One region of the Pantoea sp. X-Soil-YNGN-844 genome, then DNA from elsewhere that is predicted to be linked to it. Evidence: predicted binding sites of a transcription regulator. Region 1 holds the regulator's gene; each other region holds the start of a gene.

What was found. Region 1 encodes PurR, which represses purine synthesis genes. Its sites were predicted from a motif close to CANGCAAACGTTTGCNTG; they were not measured.
Region 2: purM (phosphoribosylformylglycinamidine cyclo-ligase) is a predicted target of PurR. The motif match lies at 796-813, and genes of this name have one in related genera.
Region 3: rbsD (D-ribose pyranase) is a predicted target of PurR. The motif match lies at 1,082-1,099, and genes of this name have one in related genera.

What each region holds. Positions count from the first base shown of each region.
Region 1 is NZ_AP036007.1:1,824,168-1,826,435, forward strand. Features, by position in the region: gene punR (DNA-binding transcriptional activator PunR) at 1-352, shown strand, start outside; gene purR (HTH-type transcriptional repressor PurR) at 349-1,374, opposite strand; gene cydH (cytochrome bd-I oxidase subunit CydH) at 1,656-1,745, shown strand; gene AC6I8C_RS08480 (C40 family peptidase) at 1,792-2,268, opposite strand, start outside.
Region 2 is NZ_AP036007.1:3,014,902-3,017,169, reverse strand. Features, by position in the region: gene purM (phosphoribosylformylglycinamidine cyclo-ligase) at 1-732, opposite strand, end outside; gene upp (uracil phosphoribosyltransferase) at 962-1,588, shown strand; gene uraA (uracil permease) at 1,734-2,268, shown strand, end outside.
Region 3 is NZ_AP036007.1:4,008,411-4,010,678, reverse strand. Features, by position in the region: gene qseB (quorum sensing response regulator transcription factor QseB) at 1-359, opposite strand, end outside; gene AC6I8C_RS18690 (YgiW/YdeI family stress tolerance OB fold protein) at 522-929, shown strand; gene rbsD (D-ribose pyranase) at 1,112-1,531, shown strand; gene rbsA (ribose ABC transporter ATP-binding protein RbsA) at 1,539-2,268, shown strand, end outside.

The sequences.
Region 1 (2,268 bases):
TGATGATACGCTGCGTAGCTGGCCGTCACTGGTGCTGGAAGATACATCACGCGCACTGCCGCGTCGTATGACATGGACGCTGGATAACCAGCGCAGGCTGGTGGTGCCGGAGTGGCAAACCGGACTGGAATGCGTGCAGGCAGGCTTATGTGTGGCGATGGTGCCGGGTCATCTGGCCAGACCACTGCTCGACAGCGGCGAGCTGGTCGAACTGACGCTGCCGGTGGCATTTCCGGATAGCCCCTGTTGCGTCAGCTGGGCTGAGGATCGCGCATCACCGGCGACAGGCTGGTTGCTCAGCTATCTGGGTGATGCGCAAACTCTTAATCAGGAGTGGTTAAGCGAGCATTAACGGCGATAGTCGCGGAACGGGCCATCGGCCACGGAACGGCGCTCAATCAGCGTGGGATGGACCTCAATCGTTTGTGACACTTCGCGCTTACTGGTAATGCGGTCCAGAAGCATTTCCAGCGCTTTCTCACCCAACTGGGCTTTAGGCTGATGCACTGTGGTCAGGGCCGGTGCGAAATAACGGGCGTTGCGCACATTGTCATAGCCGATCACCGAAATATCCTGTGGGACGCGCAAACCCATCTCGTCGGCGGCGCAAATCGCGCCCATCGCCATGATGTCACCGCCACAGAACACCGCCGTCGGACGCTGCTTCTGCGACAGGATCTGCTGCATCGCCTGATAGCCCGATTCCGGCTCAAAGTCACCCTGTACAATCCACTCGGCACGCGGCTGAATACCCGCTTCTTCCAGTGCCTTCAGGAAACCGGCATGGCGTCCGCCGCCGGTGTTACGCTCCATCTGACCGGGGATAGCACCAATATCACGGTGTCCGCGTTCAATCAGATAACGTCCCGCCAGATAGCCGCCCTGGAAGGCGTTATCGAGAACCGTATCGGTAAAGTCGGCGCGCGATTCACCCCAGTCCATCACCACCATCGGGATATTGCGGTTCTCTTCCAGCATCTGCAGCAGATCGTCCGGATACTCAGAGCACATCACCAGCAGGCCATCGACGCGCTTCTGCGCCATCATGCTGAGGTAGGCGCGCTGTTTTTGCAGGTCGTTATGCGCATTACCCAGAATCAGCGTATAGCCTTTATCAAAACAGTGGTTTTCAACCGCTTCAATAATTTCAGCGAAATAGGGCGCTTCGCTGGAGGTGGCAAGCAGGCCCAACGTTTTGGTGTGGTTTACTTTCAGGCTGCGCGCCACCGCACTTGGCGAGTAGTGCAGTTCCTTAATTGCCTGCCAGACCGCCTCGCGTGTCTCTTCAGCGACAAAGCGTGTTTTATTGATGACGTGCGAAACGGTGGTCGTTGAGACGCCAGCGCGTTTCGCCACATCTTTAATTGTTGCCATGAAAATCGGACTCCAGTGCTTACCTAACTCTATGATAAGCGTAATGTTAAACGTTTGCGTCTGCTCAGGGTTTTTTCCGCAAAAATGCGGCTTTTCTGGCCGGTAAACAGGCGACTGGCGGAGAAAAAACGCCTGAAAAGATGCGCAAACGGAATCAGGGATGCGCGCGTTGCGCAACAAAGGCGGGATTCTAACAAGGCTGAACGGATAAAACGAGATTTTTACCGGACCCTGTGGGAAAATGCCATATCCCTGCAAAGTGTGTGACTAAGGAGCAAGCAATGAGTACCGATTTGAAACTGGCTTTGATGACCACTATCGGCTGTCTGCTGATGATTGTGGCCTTTAGTTTTACTGCCATTCTGCACTAATAAAAAAGCCGGGATTATCCCGGCTTCTTTCGGACTATACTGCTGCTCAGCGAATGGTTTTCGGCGTCATCACCCGACGGGCACCAATATAGTGGCGCTGCCAGTAATCTTCCCCTAATGCACTGATCTGAATATCTTTGCCGGTACGCGGCGACTGAATAAACTTGCCATCGCCCAGGTAAACGCCGACGTGGTCTGCCGTGCCGCGGCCATTAATACGGAAGAAGACCAGATCGCCTTTCTCCAGCGACTCACGCTTGATCGGCGCGGCGTCTCGCAGGTGATACATTTCATTAGCGGTACGCGGGATCTTAAACTTCACCAGGTCTTTATAGGCATACCAGACCAGACCGCTGCAATCGAAACCTGTATGTGGAGAAGTGCCGCCCCACTGATAGGGTTTACCCAACTGCCCCATCAGCTTGGTCATTGCGGTCTCACGCGCCTTCTGATAGCGCTGGCGGTGGGATTTGCTCATTTTAATCGTGCCTGGCTCGCGGGTGGTGACCTCAGCGGTTTTCAG
Region 2 (2,268 bases), 1.2 Mb from region 1:
AGCGTGCACATCGACCTGCTCAATCAGGCTCAGGATATTTTTCACGTAGATGCGGGTCGGTTCCAGCAGATGATCGGCCAGCGGTTTACCTTCCAGCTGTTCAGCCAGCGGATCGGTATTGCTGACTTCCAGAATCTTACGCACCAGCGAATAGCCGTTGGAGTGTGGGCCGCTGGAGCCGAGGGCGATCAGTACGTCGCCATCCTGCACCTTGCTGCCGTCGATAATTTCTGACTTTTCCACCACGCCGACACAGAAACCGGCCACGTCGTAATCTTCGCCGTGATACATGCCTGGCATCTCAGCGGTTTCACCGCCCACCAGCGCACAACCTGACTGCAGACACCCTTCGGCGATGCCGGTGATCACCGCAGAGGCGGTATCCACATCCAGTTTGCCGGTGGCGTAGTAGTCGAGGAAGAAGAGCGGCTCGGCGCCCTGAACCACCAGGTCATTGACGCACATCGCGACCAGGTCAACACCAATGGCATCGTGACGTTTGAGATCCATCGCCAGACGCAGCTTGGTGCCCACGCCATCGGTGCCGGAGACCAGCACGGGTTCACGGTATTTTTGCGGCAGCGCGCAAAGCGCACCAAAACCGCCCAGTCCACCCATCACTTCCGGGCGACGCGTCTTTTTCACTACGCCTTTAATACGGTCAACCAGAGCGTTACCAGCATCAATATCAACACCGGCGTCTTTGTAACTGAGAGAGGTTTTGTCGGTCACTGCGAGGTCCCCACGCGAGTTGCGGTTGGTGGTTTAAAATAAAGCGCGGCAATTCTATCAGTGCAGGCAAACGTTTGCGAGTCCGGCATTGCGCATCGGGCGATTTTCATTAATCCTTTATTTGTCCCGGTAAAACCCACGGCTTTGCGCAAGAGCAGGTGGCGCAGCGTGCAAAAGGCGGTATAATCCCGCGATTTTTTTTAGCTCAACTCATTCCGGGAGAACACCAATGAAGATCGTGGAAGTCAGACACCCGCTGGTCAAACATAAACTGGGCCTGATGCGTGAGCATGATATCAGTACAAAGCGTTTTCGCGAGCTGGCCTCTGAAGTGGGCAGCCTGCTGACCTACGAAGCGACCGCCGATCTGGAAACAGAGCGCGTGACCATTGAGGGCTGGAATGGCCCGGTAGAGATCGATCAGATCAAAGGCAAAAAAATCACGGTGGTCCCGATTCTGCGTGCCGGCCTGGGCATGATGGAAGGGGTGCTCGAACACGTTCCCAGCGCCCGTATCAGCGTGGTGGGTGTTTACCGTGATGAAGAGACGCTGGAGCCGGTTCCCTATTTCCAGAAGCTGGTCTCTAACATCGAAGAGCGCCTGGCGCTGGTGGTCGACCCGATGCTGGCGACCGGTGGTTCGATGATTGCCACCATCGACCTGCTGAAGAAAGCGGGCTGCACCAGCATCAAAGTGCTGGTTCTGGTTGCCGCGCCAGAGGGGATTGCCGCGCTGGAGAAAGCGCATCCTGACGTCGAGCTTTACACCGCGTCAGTGGATCAGGGACTGAACGAAAAGGGTTACATCATTCCCGGGCTCGGCGATGCCGGGGACAAGATTTTCGGAACCAAATAAATCGCACAGCCGACCAGAGAGTCGGCTTTTTTTTGACAAAAATAATGCCCTGAACGGATTCGCTCTGTCGCAAGGCGCACCGGCTTGCCTGCTGCTGTGCCAGAGGCGCGAACCCACGGGGATACAAAACATAAGGGGATAAATGATGACTCGTCGCGCCATTGGCGTCAGTGAACGGCCGCCGTTACTGCAAACCATTCCACTCAGCCTGCAACACCTGTTTGCCATGTTTGGTGCCACGGTACTGGTACCGATTCTGTTCCACATCAACCCGGCGACGGTGCTGTTGTTTAACGGCGTCGGCACACTGATTTATCTCTTTATCTGTAAAGGCAAAATCCCCGCCTATCTCGGTTCCAGTTTTGCCTTTATCTCGCCGGTGCTGCTGTTACTGCCACTGGGTTACGAGGTCGCGCTGGGCGGATTTATCCTGTGCGGCGTGCTGTTCTGTATCGTGGCGCTGATTGTGAAACGCGCGGGCACCGGCTGGCTCGACGTGATGTTCCCCCCGGCGGCCATGGGCGCGATTGTCGCCGTCATCGGTCTGGAGCTGGCGGGTGTCGCCGCCAATATGGCTGGCCTGCTGCCCGCTGAAGGCAGTGCGCCCGATAGCAAAACCGTGCTGATTTCGCTGGTCACGCTGGCGGTAACGGTCTTCGGTTCGGTACTGTTCCGTGGCT
Region 3 (2,268 bases), 2.2 Mb from region 1:
TGACGGCGGCGGATTAGCGCCTGTAAGCGCGCGGCCACTTCGGTTAAGGCAAAGGGTTTGCACAGATAGTCATCGGCTCCCATCTGCAGGCCTTCAACCCGCTGATCGAGCGCATCGCGGGCAGTCAGTATCAGGACCGGCACATCGTTGCCCTGCTGCCGCCACTGCCGCAGGATATCGAGTCCATCCCGCTCAGGCAGAGAAAGGTCCAGGATCACCGCATCCCATGGCGCGGCCTCCAGCGCGTTACAGCCCGACTCACCAGACGTAAACCAGTCAACGCTGAAGCCCAGTTTACTCAGCCCCGCTTTGATACCGTCGCCAATTAAGCGATCGTCTTCAATCAGTAAAATACGCATCACGTCTCCCTGTTCCGATAGCGTTTTATACGAAGCAACTTCCTCACTGTACAGCTGATTTCGGCGAAAATGGCTTATTTTTCACGCTTAAGAAGCTGTTAAGAACTCTGTGGTCAACTGGGCGAATTCAAACCGAAAACACCACTGAGAAAGGGGTACACCATGAAAAAGCACGCTGCAATTCTGGCCGTCGTTATGCTGGCTTCCGCCCCGGTTTTCGCTGCACAGCAGGGCGGATTTGTTGATCCCAGTGCGCCAGCCGCACAGACGCCGTCAGCATCCGGTCAGGGCGGCTTCAGTGCCGATCACACCAGTGTGGTGACCGTGAAGCAGGCTGAAGAGATGAAAGATGACAGCTGGATCACCGTACGCGGCAAGCTGGAAAAACAGATCGGCAAGGAAGATTATCTGTTCCGTGATCAGACCGGCACCATGAAGGTCGAAATCGACCACAAGCACTGGAACGGCCAGACCATCACGCCCAAAGATAACGTTGAGCTGACGGGTGAACTGGATAAAGATTTCAACAGCATTGAGATGGACGTTAAACAGGTTAAGAAACAGCCTTAATCCCTTTCTGCCGGGCCGCATTCGCGGCCCTTTTTTCGTTCCCTTCCTCGCCTTAATGCAAATTTCCTCCCGCGTGAGCGAAACGTTTCGATAGCGATCACAGATTTCTTCTTTGCCGGTTGAGTTGATGGCGGCTTTTCATACACTCCAGACAGCGAAACGTTTCGCTGTGGAGTGAAAAGATGAAAAAAGGTCGCTTGTTAAACGCTGAACTCTCACATGTGATTGCCCGCCTGGGACACACGGATACGCTGACGATTGCCGATGCTGGCTTGCCGATTCCGGCAGGACCGCAGCGCATCGACTTAGCGCTCACGCCGGGTACGCCCGATTTTATGCAGGTGGTGAATGCTGTCGCACTGGAGATGCAGGTAGAGAGCGCCCTGATCGCGGAGGAGATTAAGCAGCATAATCCGCACCTTCATAGCGCGCTTGTCGCCGTGCTCGAAGCCTTGCAACAGCACCAGGGGAATCGCATCACCATCAGCTACACCAGTCATGAACAATTCAAACAACAAACGCAGCGTAGTCAGGCAGTCATTCGCAGCGGAGAGTGCTCTCCGTTTGCGAATGTCATCCTCAGCGCCGGTGTGACCTTCTGAGGCCGCTATGCAACCTTTACTGCAACTCGACGGCATTGAAAAATCCTTTCCGGGCGTAAAAGCCCTGAAGGGGGCGTCGCTGAATGTCCGTGCAGGACGCGTGATGGCGCTGGTGGGCGAGAACGGCGCCGGCAAGTCCACCATGATGAAAGTGCTGACCGGGATCTATCAATATGATGCCGGTACATTGCGCTGGCTCGGCAAAGAGACCCGTTTCAGTGGACCGAAAGCGTCTCAGGAAGCGGGTATTGGCATCATCCATCAGGAGCTGAACCTGATCCCTCAGTTAACCGTGGCGGAGAATATATTTCTCGGTCGCGAATATGTGGGGCGTTTTGGCCGTATCCAGTGGCCGCGTATGTATGCCGAAGCCGATGCGCTGCTCAAAAGGCTCAATCTGCGCTTCAACAGCCACAAGCTGGTGGGCGATTTGTCGATTGGCGATCAGCAGATGGTTGAAATCGCCAAAGTGCTGAGCTTTGAGTCGCAGGTCATCATCATGGATGAGCCGACCGATGCGCTGACGGATACCGAAACGCTGTCGCTGTTCCGGGTGATCAACGAACTGAAAGCGCAGGGCTGCGGCATCGTCTATATCTCGCATCGCATGAAAGAGATCTTTGAGATCTGCGATGACGTCACGGTATTCCGCGACGGTCAGTTTATTGCTGAACGTCCGGTCAGCGAGCTGACCGAAGAGAGCCTGATCGAGATGATGGTCGGGCGCAAGCTGGAAG